2 linked regions of the Rhodohalobacter sp. SW132 genome follow. The main gene of each other region encodes a partner of the protein of the gene in region 2 in a complex. Links are inferred from orthologs where the notes say so. Each region holds a gene or a part of one and is shown on either strand. Other genes may lie near its edges.

Region 1 (7,221 bases), on a different replicon or contig from region 2:
TTCCGGTAACCTGAAACTCCTTGGCTTGGGATTCCCGGTACAGGCATTTGCCGTTATGCTCCCCACTTCGAGAAAACCAAAACCGAGTGCCTCCATCAGGTAGGTTGTCGTTCCGTTTTTATCAAACCCGGCGGCAAGACCCACGGGATTTTTAAATTTCAGTCCCCAGATTTTTTGATGTAAACGAGAATCATTTTTTGAATAAATTTTTTCCGCTAACCCGGTTAAAATACGGTTCTGACTTACGAACCCTGCAGATTGGATGGCAAGTTCATGCGCATAATCAGCAGAGAATTTGAAGAGGATTGGGCGTACTGCTACCTTATAGAAATTCATACGGTGAAAATTTTGATGTAAGTTAACCATCGAACCGCTAAGTTCGAAGTCGATTCTTTAACAAACAAAGAGAAGCAACTGAATGAGCAGGAAGAACTCCCTACGGCAAACCGATGTAATCTATCACCACCTGAAAAAAGCCGCCGATCATTTTGAAAACAAAGAGATTGTAATACTTGAATCACAACTCAGCGGGCACCCCGAATCAAACCGGACATATATAGCGGCTTTCCCGCAAAAAAAACTCATTATAGAAGGGTTTGAATCGAGGTGGACAGGCAACGGAAAGCAGCAAACATTTACGGATAAACCGTGGGAGATATTTAAATCGTTCAGGCGAGAATCGGGATGGTTGTTTGGATACATCGGGTACGATATGAAAAATTCCATTGAATCCCTGAGTTCCGAAAACCAAAAGCTCTACAGAACTCCTGATCTTTTTATGATGGAACCCTCCATTCTATTTGTGATTGAGAGCGGTGAAGTGGATCAGCTGCTGGGAGAAACGCTCCCTATTCCTGATGTAGATACACAGAACAGTGCGCGGGCTTTACCTATTAAAAATATCAAACCGGGAATCTCAGAGAGTTCCTATCAGCATGCGGTTGAAGAAATTAAAGGGTTAATCGCTGAAGGTGATTTTTATGAGATGAACTATTCATATCCAATATCAGCAGACTATGATGGAGATCCTTTTCAATTATTCAGGCGGATGAGTGGTGTTAATCCCGTTCCTTTTGCCAGCCTGATCGAGATGGATGATTTTACTGTCTGCTGCAATTCACCGGAAAGATTTCTGAAGAAGGAGGGGAGCACAATTTTGTCGGAACCCATTAAAGGAACATCGGGCAGAAGCACGGACCCGGAGATAGATCTGAAACTCAGAAATGAGCTGAAGAGTGAAAAAAATGAGGCTGAAAACCTGATGATCGTAGACCTGGTAAGGCATGATCTCTCTAAAGTATCGCGCCCCGGTTCTATCAAGGTTAGCAAACTGTACGATATTCAGAGTTTTGGAACCGTTCATCAGCTGATTTCACGGGTTGAAGGGGAGCTGAGGCCCGACACAGACCCGGTGGACGCAATTAAAGCCTGCTTTCCGATGGGATCAATGACGGGTGCACCAAAATTACGGGTGATGAAACAGATCGAAAAGATGGAGAGTTACAAGAGAGGAATCTATTCCGGGGCAATCGGATATATCAACCCAAACGGAGATTTTGATTTTAATGTGGTGATACGCTCCTGTATCCTTCAGAATAACAGACTGCACTATCCGGTCGGCGGGGCGATCACCGGGGATTCCAAACCGGAGGAAGAGTGGGAAGAAACCAAAATAAAATCCCGTGTTCTCACATCTCTTTGATTATCGTGAAAGCTGGTGTTCGATAATTGATCAGTGTAAAACGCACCGGTGCAACGTCATCCCGCACTTTACCGCGGGGATTTCTTCGGGGGATGCGGGATCTCCCATCTACGCAACGTGGAAATGTTTGCCACTGGCAGTATCTAAAGCTCGAACAAAAATGGGAGATGCCGGATCGAAGTCCGGCATGACGGTATTGATGATAAACTCCACAGTACCACGCCGTTTTCAAACAATATCAGCCGCTTTTTTACTCATTTTTTAAAAAGCACTTAGGTTGAAATGAAGTTGCCGTTTTTTAAGTTTTGACTTCTGCACAGAGAACTCAATTCAAAACATTTACATGAGCAAGAAAGTCGGCACGTTAGGTGAACTCAAAGAAAGCGGGTGGAAATCAGTTTCTGTTAAGGATGAACTGCGGAGAAATCTGATCACAAAAATGCGCAGCGGAGAAGAGCTGTTCCCGGGAATCCTGGGTTATGATCACTCGGTTATTCCCCAACTCCAAAATGCCATACTCGGCAGACACGACCTGCTGCTACTTGGGCTAAGGGGTCAGGCAAAAACGAAGATTCTGAGAATGCTGGTACACTTTTTAGATGACGAGATGCCCATTGTTGCAGGCTCCGAAATACATGACGATCCCTATCATCCCGTTTCAAAATATGCAAGGGAGAAAATTGAACAGGATGGGGATGATACGCCGATTGAGTGGATTGGCAGAGAGCAGCGATACGGAGAAAAGCTCGCCACACCCGATACAACCGTTGCGGATCTCATAGGAGATCTCGACCCGATTAAAGCTGCATCAAAACGCCTTACACTCGCAGATGAGGAAGTGATTAATTTTGGCCTGATTCCAAGAGTGAACCGGGGCATTTTTGTCATCAATGAACTCCCTGATCTTCAGCCGCGAATACAGGTTGCGCTCTTAAACATCATGCAGGAACGTGATATTCAGATTCGCGGATTTAATATCCGTATTCCGCTGGACCTGTTCATGGGTTTTTCTGCAAATCCCGAAGATTATACAAACCGCGGAAATATTATCACTCCGCTGAAAGACAGAATTGACTCTCAAATCATCACGCATTATCCAAAAAATATTCAAATTGCGGAAGAGATTGCCGGGCAGGAGGCGTGGACAGAACGAGATGGGGAGCTGTCAGTTCAGATGCCGGATGTCTATCGCCGGATTCTGGCACGGGTGGCTTTTGAGGCGAGAGAAAGTGAATATATCGATCAAAAAAGCGGTGTATCGGCGCGTATGACCATAACGGGTTTTGAACAGGTTATATCAGCGGCAGAACGACGAATGGTGTCGAATGGTGAAACATCCACGACGCTGCGGATCACAGATTTATTTCACATGGTTCCGGCTATTACCGGCAAGCTTGAACTGGTGTATGAAGGAGAGCAGGAAGGGGCGGTGAACGTAGCTAAACATCTGCTCGGCAGGGCGATTAATTCTGCTTTTAAAGAACTACTGCCCGATCCCCAGCAGAAAAAATCTGGTGAAGAAAACGGTCACCCATATCAGCAGATACTGGACTGGTTTGCAGCCGGAAATTCACTCGAACTGCCTGATTCGCTTCCGGATAAAGAATACCGAAAAAGATTGGATAAAATTACCGGACTGAAGGAGATCGCAACTCAAATTGAAAGCGTTAAAGGTGGGGATGAATATGCTGTGATGGATTTTGTGATAGAAGCGCTCCATCAGAACTCCATGCTCGGAAAGGAAGACCTGGATGAACAGCGAACCTATAGTGATATGCTCGGTTCCATGCTTGGCGGCATGGGAGAGTTCGATGAAGATGATTATTCTGATTTAGAATGATCATTGCAATAATTTCAGCGAACCCTTATCTTAACTGTTCTACGACAAAATCAAAAAGATTGTTGAGTTATGAAAAAAGGAATCCATCCTGACTATAAGGAAATTACCGTTATAATGAGTGACGGTTCTGAGATGAAAACCAGAAGCACCATCGAAACAGAAGATGGTATATTCAAGAGCGAGATTGATTCAAAAAATCATCCGTTTTACAACAAGGATCAAAAGATCCAGAAAAAAGCCGACCGTATCGATCGTTTCAACAAGCGATACAAGCGCAAGTAAATTCTGTTTCCATTTTTAAAAGGATGTATTGTATTGTCAGTACATCCTTTTTTTATTTAAAACCGTTCGTATGGCACTGGATATCAAATCATTTGAAGTGGGACCTTTTGCGGAGAACACTTATCTGCTGACTCAAGGTGGTGAATCCATTTTGATTGACCCCGGTTTTTCGAATAAGAAAGAATTCTCGAGATTTCGCGCTGAACTTGGCAACCAGAACAGCCGGTTGATTGGTGTTCTGCTCACTCATGCGCATATTGATCATGTCCTGGGACTGCCATTTGTGCTTTCTGCATTCGATACGGATGTATACCTGAGCCACAAAGATTTACATCCCTGGAATCATATTTCAGAACAGGCTGCAATGTTCAGACTTAAAGCGGATGAACTGTCATTCACCCCGGAAAAACTGGAAGAGCAAAAAGCATTTACGCTGGGGTCGTTTACTATGGATCTGCTATATACGCCAGGTCATGCTCCCGATCATCTTTCTATCTATTTTGAAGATGAAAACCTACTGATTGCGGGAGACACCCTATTCAAAGGAAGCGTGGGGCGGGCGGATCTTTACAAAGGAGATATGGATCTGCTTACAAAATCAATCCGAGATAAAATTTACACTCTGCCTGATGAAACAGTAGTGTACCCGGGGCACGGACCTTCTACCACGGTTGGACAAGAGAAGAAAAACAATCCGTTTGTTAAAGGATAGAAGAACATCCAAATACATTAAAGTGTTGTGTCATCGGATGAGTTTTTTTGAAAAGTCGAGTCACGCTGAATCAATTCAGGATTTCTGAATGACTCATCCGATGACTGCCTTTAGATCGCTGACCAGTTACACGGCACTACTGTGGTGTGATCGATGAAATGATGGGAATGTTTGGATGAAGATCTTTCCTTAACCCGTTAAATCAGCACTGGCCTGGCATTAATTTTTTTTACTGGAATTGGCCAGTTGCTGCAGGCGAAGAATTTCCTCATCATACGCCTCCTTTTTAGAGCTATTGGCCAGCCTTAGCTGTTGGTAGACACTGATAGCTGCGGTGTAATTTTTCTGCTTTTCATGAATCAATGCAAGAGTTTCAGTTACTATATCGTCCACATTTGCGGAACTCTCGCTAAGATCGCGTTTTTCAGCATCATCCTCAGATAACCTGATTCGTTTGGATTCCACACCGGATAGTTTTGTGATCAACTGATCGAGATCTTCAATTGGGTGAGAACTTTGCGTTTTTCGCGGCGCAGGCTGAAACGAGGGCAGGTTTGTAGATGGAACCCAGGCATTAAAAAGATCGGGATGCTGGATATAATAGGGGAGCTGACTGAAAAATTTGCTGCCGGGGGCCAGGATTTTTGCAGATAGTGCGAACTTCACAGCTGCGGTATTATTCCCTGCTTTCCGGCATAGTACGGCCAGGAAAAAATAGCCTACAGCCCCGCTGTTACGGCGGGTAACGTGGTTTTCCAGTTTTTTTATCGTTCCCTGGGGATCTTCCTCAAAGAGATCGAAATAGATTTTATAGGATTCGGGTACTTCGCCAGTAGGTAAATCCATCAAAAGAGAGCCAAATTTTAGTTACACGTTTTTATCGAGCAAGATATCCTTAGATAACTGGGATCAACCATTATGCTCAATTTAGGTAATTAGTGGATAGTACAAAAATGTTTAGATATTGTCACTACCAATTACTCACTGCATCATTAAAAGCATTGTTTGCAATTTGTTGCAGCGCCGCTTCGGCTGCTTCAAGCTCACCGTCCACCGGGTTTTGGAGAACATCATACGTGGCACTTCCGGTGAAGTTTTTACTGTATTCAGGCTGATCGTCCCTGGCAAATTGAAACGTTGCCCGCACCACGATTTGAATTTCATTCAGGTTTGCCTGTTCGTCACCTCCCACACTGAATGGCCGGTTTCTATAGGATTGAATAGTGCCTTCCATCCATGAATCTGCTCCCTCCCGATCATTATTTAACGAGAGGCGACTCTGGTTCACAAATCGGTTGATAAGCGCATTATTAAGCCGATCTGATAAATCTCCCAGGCCGCTTTGCGAATTATCCGGGAAGAATGGAATATAAATATTTCTGACATCCGACGGTATACTGGTGCCTGTAAAACTGTATTGAACACAGGCAGGAATGGTCAGAGCGAGCAGAATAACGACTATGAGAAACGAGCGTTTATTGGAGTTCATACTGATCCAGTTTTCTGTACAGGGTGCGTTCACTAACACCGAGGGCTTCCGAAGCTTTTCTGCGGTTACCTTCGAATTTCTTTAACGCTTGCTGAATCAAAAACTTTTCTGCTTTTTCAATGGATGGAATTTCATCTTCACCAAAAAAAGATTGAATTGCCGAGCCTTCAGCCGGTTCTTCATTTTCATTACGGTTCATCGAACGTATTCCCAAACTTTCTTCCCCGTGCTCGTTGGTATAGACTGAAATATCATTTGGGTCAAATTCACGCGGCATCGCTTCGGGCAATGCTTTTATCTCCTTTTGACTGAAAGAGGAGTAAAGAAATTTAGCCAGCATCTTTTTAAGATCTGACAGGTCGGTTCGCATCTCGACGAGTGCACGGTAGATCAAAGTTGGATCCTGAGAGGAGCTGGATTTAAATTCATGCTCATCTTCACTATCGCTTTTCGCTGCAACAACGGGCAGATTATCCGCCGAGCCCTGATGCTGTCTTCCTTTCAGATATTTCTGAAGACGTTCTTTATCTATAAACTGAGATTTTTCAAGAACAACAAGCTGTTCAGCCACATTCTTCAATTCACGTACATTCCCCGGCCACCGGTAGGAGATGAGCAGCTCCCGGGCTTCATCAGAAAAACCTTTAAATACTGAATCGTATTTTGAAGAGAATTCGTTGACAAACTTTCTGAAAATGGGGACTACATCTTCCTGGCGATCACGAAGCGGAGGAAGCTTAATTTTAACCGTATCGAGGCGGTAGTAGAGATCTTCTCTGAAGTTACCCTGCTGTACTTCCTCCCAGAGATCCTTATTAGTTGCCGCAATAACCCGAACGTTCGATGTATACATCTTGCTGGAACCCACACGGAAAAATTCGCCGGATTCGAGAACTCTTAGAAGTTTCACCTGGATATTTTTGGGTGTATCGGCGATTTCATCTAAAAAAATGGTTCCGTTATCCGCTTTCTCAAAATATCCCTTGCGCGCCTCATGAGCCCCGGTAAATGCGCCTTTCTCATGACCGAAAAGCTCACTTTCAATGATCCCTTCCGGAATAGCGCCACAGTTTACAATTACCAGGTCAGAATTTTTTCTTTCACTGATTGAGTGAATAGCGCGCGCGGTTACATCTTTACCGGTGCCGCTCTCACCCTGCAGCAGAACGGTGATATCTGTTTTGGCGATCTGCCTG
Region 2 (7,164 bases):
GTCGAATCCTTTTTGAATGGCATCTGCCACTTCATTTGCTTTTCCAAGTCCATGACCTACAACTCCGTCTCCATTTCCAACCACAACAATGGCGTTGAAACTGAATCGGCGTCCACCTTTTACAACTTTGGATACCCTGTTAATATGAACCAGTTTCTCTTCAAGATTGAGATTACCGGCTGGAATATTATGTTTTCTACGTATTTTTGGCATAATTGAGATATAATTTTTTTAGAGGTCCAATCCGCCTTCGCGTGCTCCATCAGCAGCAGATTTCACAACCCCGTGATATTTGTAACCGCCGCGATCGAAAACAACTTTTTTGATTCCCATGTCGATGGCTGCTTTTGCGATTTCCTGTCCGATTAAATGTGCAGCTTCCACTTTGGATTTATCTGCAAGTTCGCTCCGAAGGTCTGCAGTTGTTGAAGAAACTGAAGTAATCGTTACGTTTTCACGATCATTAATCAGCTGAAGATAAATATGTTTACTGCTTTTGAAGACAGCCAGTCTCGGACGCTCCGCAGTTCCGGTTATAGTAGAACGGATTCTTCTGCGGATCTTGTTTCTGCGTTCTGTTTTTATGCGGTTTTTCTTCATTTCACTATCCTAATTTATTTCGTGGCTGACTTACCAGCTTTTCTTCGTACGTACTCATCAGTGTATCGAATACCTTTTCCTTTATAAGGCTCCGGCTTTCTCATCGATCTGATCTTTGCTGCAACCTGGCCTACCATCTCTTTGTTCACTCCGGAGATAATAAGCATTGGATTTTTTTTCGTTTTTGTATCCACTTCAATATCAATTCCTTCGGGTGGAACAAAATAGATCGGGTGTGAAAATCCAAGGTTTAATTCAAGAACACCATTTGTAAACGATGCACGGTAACCAACACCAATAATTTCGAGTGTTTTTTTGTACCCGTTTGCCACACCTTCAACCATATTGTTGATAAGTGAACGGTACAAACCATGCAGTGATTTGTGTTCTTTGGAATCACTTGGGCGTTTTACAATAATTTCATTCTCGGTTTTTTCAACCGTGATATCAGGATGAATTCGAATCGTTCCCGTTCCTTTCTCACCTTTCACGGTAATTGTGTTGTCAGCACCAATCGTAAATTCGATATTGCTGGCCAACGCAACCGGTTGTTTACCTATTCTTGACATAACGTTCGTATCCTAAATTTTTAGTAAATCGAGCAGAGAATTTCTCCGCCAATTTTCAATTTACGTGCTTCTTTATCTGTCATAACACCATTGGAGGTTGACAGAATTACAATTCCAAGACCGTTATAAGATTGTGGAATATCGTCAGCACTTACATATTTCCTCAAACCGGGTTTTGATACCCGAATCAGTTTCTTAATCACAGGCTGGCCATACGCATCATACTTAAGGAAAAGCCGAAGCACGCCTTGTTTATTATCTGTAATGTCGATGTATTTATTTACGTAGCCTTTATCAACAAGAATTTTAGTCATTGCACGCTTTAGCTTAGACGCTGGAACATCCACACGTCTGTGGCCGGCCTGCTGTGCATTTCTTAAACGGGTTAAATAATCAGATACTGGGTCAGATTGCATAATTTAATTCTCCTGTGTTACCAACTTGCTTTACGGATGCCTGGTATTTTACCATTTAGTGCGAGCTCGCGAAACTTGATACGCGACACACCATACTCACGGATATATCCACGAGATCTTCCGGTGAGATTGCACCTGTTCCGAACACGGGTAGGGCTTGCGTCTCGCGGAAGTTTTTGCAGAGCTTCGTAGTCGCCTGCTTCTTTGAGCTCGCGACGCTTTTCAGCGTACTTTTCCACAGTACGTTTTCTTTTTTCGTTTCGTGCTATCCAGGATTTCTTAGCCATTGGTATATACTTTTATATTCAAATTCATTTCTTAAACGGCATTCCCATATGCTTCAAAAGAGCAAATGCCTCTTCATCTGTTTCAGCAGATGTTACAAATGAGACATCCATGCCGTGCACGGTTGAAGCTTTGTCTACATCAATCTCAGGGAATATTGTATGTTCTTTGATTCCCATGGTATAATTCCCACGGCCATCAAAACTTTTATTGGGCACTCCCTGGAAGTCGCGTGTTCTTGGGAGGGCGAGATTAATTAATCGATCGAGGAATTCAAACATAATTTTTCCTCTCAGAGTAACTTTAGCGCCAATTTCCTGTCCTTCACGAAGTTTAAAGTTCGATACAGATTTTTTCGCTTTGGTTTTAACCGCTTTTTGGCCGGTAATTATCCCAATATTTTCTGTAATGACATCCAGGGTTTTCGCATCATTAATTGCATTTCCATACCCAACATTTATAATAATTTTTTTGAGTTTGGGTACACCCATGATGTTATCGTATTTAAACTCATCCATGAGTTTATCAACGATTTCTTTCTTGTACTGTGTATAAAGTCTTGCTTCTGCCATTCTACTATTTCAGAATTACTTGTCAATAATTTCGCCACTACTCTTTGCGTAACGAACCCATCGTCCGCCGCCTTCTTCTTCAATACGCTTACGACCGATCCGGGTTGGTTCATCCGTTGTAGGATCGATTACCATAAGGTTTGAAATATGTACGGGAGCTTCCCGCTTCAGACGTCCACCCTGAGGATTTTCCTGTGATGGTTTTTCGTGGTGTGTTCTCATGTTTACACCCTCAACAAGTACCCGGTCTCGTTCAGGATAAACCAGCATTACGCGACCTCTTTTGCCCTTGTCGTTTCCGGCAAGCACAAGAACATCATCACCTTGCTTTACGTGTAATTTCTTTTTTCTATTAAACTTACGTGGCATATTGCTATCCTTTAAAGTACTTCAGGGGCCAGTGAAACAATCCGCATGAAATTTCTTTCACGAAGTTCCCGGGCAACGGGACCAAAAATACGGGTTCCAACCGGTTCTTTTTCCTTGTTAATAATTACCGCCGCATTCTCATCGAATCGAATATAACTTCCATCTTTGCGACGAATTTCCTTTTTAGTGCGTACGATAACAGCCTGTACCACTTCACCCTTTTTCACATTACCGCCAGGGATCGCTGTTTTAACCGAGCAAGAAATAAGGTCTCCAATTCGGGCATACCTTCTCTTAGAATCACCTAAAACTTTGATACACATCACTTTTCTTGCACCGCTGTTATCAGCTACATTCAGTGTTGATTGTGTTTGAATCATTCCTTTACCCTACAAATTGATCGTTATTTTGCTCGTTCTACGATCTCGACCAAACGCCAAGATTTTCGTTTTGATAATGGACGTGTTGACATAATCAGCACGGTATCACCGGAGTTAGCCTGGTTTGTTTCGTCGTGAGCCAGGTATTTCGTGGTTTTCGTGATAAACTTTCCATAAATAGGATGTTTAATCTGACGGTCGACAGCCACGGTGATTGTTTTATCCATTCGGTCGCTTACAACGCGGCCGGTTCTAGTTCTTCTTTGAGCTCTTTCTGCTTGTGCCATAATCGTTATTCAGCACTCTTTTTTTCGTTAATAATCGTTGTCAATCGGGAGATTTCACGGCGTGTATTTTTAATTCTCGCCGGGTTTTCAATTTGTCCCGCAATGGCTTTGTTAAATTTAAAATCAACTAAAGCCTTTTTCTCATCCTTTAGCCTGGCTTCCAGTTCTGAAAGCGACAGATCGCGTAATTCGTGTGATTTCATAATCTTTCTGTTCCTGCTTAATTATTCACCGTCGTAATCGCGACGCTTCACAAATTTTGTTTTAATAGGCAGTTTATGAGATGCTCTTCTCAACGCTTCCTGAGCTTGTGCTTCGCTTACACCAGCAATCTCAAACAGTATTCTGCCGGGCTTAACTACCGCAATAAAGTGATCGAGTGCACCCTTTCCTTTACCCATTCGTGTTTCAGCAGGTTTGCTGGTGATGGGTCTGTCAGGAAAAATTCGGATAAACGTTTTCCCATCCCGCTGCAGGGTTCGGGCAATCGTCACACGGCAAGCTTCAATTTGTCTTGATGTGATAAACTTTGGCTCAAGTGCTTTGAGGCCAAAACTTCCAAAAGCAAGAGTATGTCCGCGCTGTGCGTTTCCTTTAAGCTTGTCCCTGTGGACGCGACGTCTTGGAATTCTTTTTGGTTCTAACATGATTTCTTAAACTATCGGTTATTTACGTGTACGACGCTTGGACCTTCCGGAGCCTTTACGCTGCCTGCTTCGCCCACCGCCTTTACGTTGCGGTTCATTTTCCTGTTTAGAATCGGATCCCGGTGTAAGATCTACATCACCAATGATCTCGCCTTTGAAAATCCAGACGGAAACTCCAATTGATCCGTAAATGGTATTGGAAGTTATATTTGCATAATCGATATCTGCACGCAGAGTGTGGAGAGGAACACGACCTTCTTTGTATTGTTCGGTTCGTGCCATTTCAGCACCACCCAAACGTCCGGCACATTTAATTTTAATTCCTTTAGCACCCATTCTCATAGCTGAAGAGATAGCTGTTTTCATTGCTCTTCTGAAAGAGACCCGCGCCTGCAGCTGCTGTGAAATATTTTGTGCAACCAGGCTGGCATCCAGTTCAGGCCGCTTAATTTCACTTACGTTAATCTGTACTTCTTTATTAGTGATCTTTTTGAGCTCTCCTCTGAGGAGTTCAATTTGTTCACCACCCTTACCGATGATTACACCCGGACGGGATGTATTCAGCGTCAGCAAGATTCTTTTTGGAGTACGTTCGATGATTACGTTAGACAAACCTCCGTTGCGCAGTCGAATAGCAAGATATTCACGCAGTTTTGTGTCTTCCAGCAGCATTGATGGCTGGTTCTCATCGGAATACCAGTTGGAATCCCAACCTTTTATGATACCGAGTCTGAGTCCTGTTGGATTACTTTTTTGTCCCAAAATGTTACCTGGTTAATCTTCTATTACAGTTTCTTCCTTCTTCGCAACAACTACAGTAATGTGGCTGCTTCTTTTATTGATGCGGTGTGCACGGCCCATTGGTGCGGGTTGAATTCTCTTCAGGGTCACACCCTCATCCACATAGATCTCTTTGATAAAAAGGAGGTCATTATCAAGCCGCTCTTCTTCAAATTTATCGCGAATGTTTGCAGCTGCTGATTTGATCACTTTAACCACATCGGCTGCAGTACCTTTTTTAGTGAATTCAAGTGTTTTAATCGCTTTATCCACTTGCTCACCCCGTACCAAGTCTACAACAAGGCGTAATTTTCTTGGAGCTTTGCGCAGATGACGCTGGACTGCTTTAGCTTCGAATGTAAGTGTTTCCATTGGTCAAATAGTTTTCTATTTCATTTTCTTAATCGGGTGGCCGCGAAACGTGCGGGTAGGTGCAAATTCACCCAGTTTATGTCCCACCATATTATCAGTCACATACACAGGGATAAACTGTTTTCCATTGTGTACTGCAATAGTTAATCCGATAAAATCGGGAGTAATCATTGAGCTACGAGACCATGTTTTAATGACTTTCTTTTTGCCACTTTCATTCATTGCATCCACTTTACGCAGAAGCTTATAATGTACAAATGGCCCTTTTTTTAACGAACGAGGCATATATTATTTACCCTTTTTTGTTTTTCTTCGCTTAACAATAAACTTGGAAGAGAGTTTCTTTCTGTTTCTCGTCTTTTTCCCTTTTGCCGACTGTCCCCAGGGTGATCTTGGGTGTCCACCGGATGCTTTCCCTTCACCACCACCCATTGGGTGATCTACCGGGTTCATCGCTACACCTCTTGTTTGAGGCCGGATTCCGAGCCACCGGCTTCTTCCTGCTTTTCCTTTCGTTGTATTGAAATGATCAGGATTACTTGTTGCGCCAACAGTGGCAATACATCTTCCAAGAATTCTGCGAACTTCGCCTGATGGAAGTTTAACAGTTACAAACTTATCCGTTTTGGCAACCATTTGAGCTACTGTTCCGGCACTTCTGCAGAGCTGTCCGCCTTTTCCTGGCTGGAGTTCAACATTATGAATAAACGTACCCGGAGGCATTTTAATCATCGGCAGTGAATTACCAACATCAGGAGTTGCAGACTCTGAGGTTATAATGGTATCACCAACCTGCAATTTATTTGGCGCTAAAATATAACGCTTTTCACCATCAGCATAGGCAATAAGAGCGATCCTGGCAGTTCGGTTCGGATCATACTCAATAGTCTGCACTTTTGCAGGGATATCAAATTTATCCCGTTTAAAATCAATTACACGGTGCTTTCTTTTATGTCCGCCGCCACGATGACGTGATGTTTTTCGGCCTCGGTTATTACGACCACCGGACTTACCACCGCCAGATGTAAGCGACTTAAGCGGTTTGCTGACAGTAACATCATCAAACACAGGCGCAATTCTGTGGCGCTGACCGGGGGTTATTGGTTTAATCTGTTTGGTAGCCATTGATCTTTCTTATTTAAATTTCGCTAAAGAAGTCGATTTCACCCTCTTTCAGGGTAATGATCGCTTTTTTCCATACAGCACTTCGGCCTTCAACGAAACCGCTGCGAGTGTGTCTGCCTTTCGGTTTCGACGGAACAATCATTGTATTCACTCGGGAAACTTTTACATCAGGATACTTCTCTTCAATTGCTCTTTTGATCTGAGGTTTGGTTGCAGATCGCAGAACTTTAAAAGCGTATTTCTGATCTTCTTCCTGTATTCTTGTTAGTTTCTCAGTAATCAGTGGTTGAATTAAAATACTCATGCTGCGTCCTCATCAACTTTATTAAATCCAAAACTTGCTTCCAGAACATCCAGAGCTCCTTCCTGAATCACAATAACATCAGCATTCATGATTTCATACGTCGAAGGCTTACCAGCTTCCAATACATCTACTTTTTGCAAATTAGATGATGATTTGTAGAGTACCCGATCTGTTTCTTTAGTGAGAACGAGAACTTTTTTGTCACTGATTCCAAGAGCCGTAAGCAGAGATACCATCTCCTTTGTTTTCGGAACATCGAACGAAAAATCTTCCACCACAATCACAGCTTCTTCAGAAGCTTTCAGTGAAAGAGCAGACATTCTTGCCAGTCTTTTCGCTTTCTTGGTTAACCGTACCGTGTAGTTTCTGGGCTTGGGTCCAAAAATTGTACCCCCGCCTTTTAGCAGCGGTGATCGGATAGAACCTCTTCGGGCCATACCTGTACCTTTCTGCTTATA

The links. The genes of interacting proteins can lie anywhere in the genome.
Region 1: rplX (region 2) and rpmE share a complex: the UniProt entries of both Bacillus subtilis proteins name them as parts of the 50S ribosomal subunit. The link is inferred for Rhodohalobacter sp. SW132 from one-to-one orthologs.

What each region holds. Positions count from the first base shown.
Region 1 is NZ_QUOK01000008.1:45,578-52,798, reverse strand. Bases 2,348-5,217 are described here. They hold rpmE (50S ribosomal protein L31), read left to right. Parts: upstream 2,348-3,611; coding sequence 3,612-3,824; downstream 3,825-5,217. Other genes in these bases: DYD21_RS14670 (hypothetical protein), read right to left, coding at 4,756-5,217; DYD21_RS14675 (MBL fold metallo-hydrolase), read left to right, coding at 3,895-4,536; DYD21_RS14685 (magnesium chelatase), read left to right, coding at 2,348-3,542. Also shown: DYD21_RS14695 (quinone-dependent dihydroorotate dehydrogenase), read right to left, coding at 1-336; DYD21_RS14690 (anthranilate synthase component I family protein), read left to right, coding at 419-1,702; more of DYD21_RS14685, read left to right, coding at 2,046-2,347; more of DYD21_RS14670, read right to left, coding at 5,218-5,382; LPS assembly lipoprotein LptE, read right to left, coding at 5,507-6,025; DYD21_RS14660 (sigma-54-dependent Fis family transcriptional regulator), read right to left, coding at 6,012-7,221. UniProt on the Bacillus subtilis protein: Binds the 23S rRNA. While neither of the L31 paralogs is essential, this protein seems to function as the main L31 protein.
Region 2 is NZ_QUOK01000019.1:1,378-8,541, reverse strand. Bases 1,135-3,947 are described here. They hold rplX (50S ribosomal protein L24), read right to left. Parts: upstream 2,812-3,947; coding sequence 2,458-2,811; downstream 1,135-2,457. Other genes in these bases: rplP (50S ribosomal protein L16), read right to left, coding at 3,703-3,947; rpmC (50S ribosomal protein L29), read right to left, coding at 3,484-3,681; rpsQ (30S ribosomal protein S17), read right to left, coding at 3,215-3,478; rplN (50S ribosomal protein L14), read right to left, coding at 2,823-3,191; rplE (50S ribosomal protein L5), read right to left, coding at 1,897-2,442. Outside these bases: rpsE (30S ribosomal protein S5), read right to left, coding at 1-213; rplR (50S ribosomal protein L18), read right to left, coding at 232-600; more of rplF, read right to left, coding at 615-1,134; more of rplP, read right to left, coding at 3,948-4,125; rpsC (30S ribosomal protein S3), read right to left, coding at 4,144-4,887; rplV (50S ribosomal protein L22), read right to left, coding at 4,900-5,277; rpsS (30S ribosomal protein S19), read right to left, coding at 5,293-5,562; rplB (50S ribosomal protein L2), read right to left, coding at 5,566-6,402; rplW (50S ribosomal protein L23), read right to left, coding at 6,416-6,706; rplD (50S ribosomal protein L4), read right to left, coding at 6,703-7,164. UniProt on the Bacillus subtilis protein: One of two assembly initiator proteins, it binds directly to the 5'-end of the 23S rRNA, where it nucleates assembly of the 50S subunit. One of the proteins that surrounds the polypeptide exit tunnel on the outside of the subunit.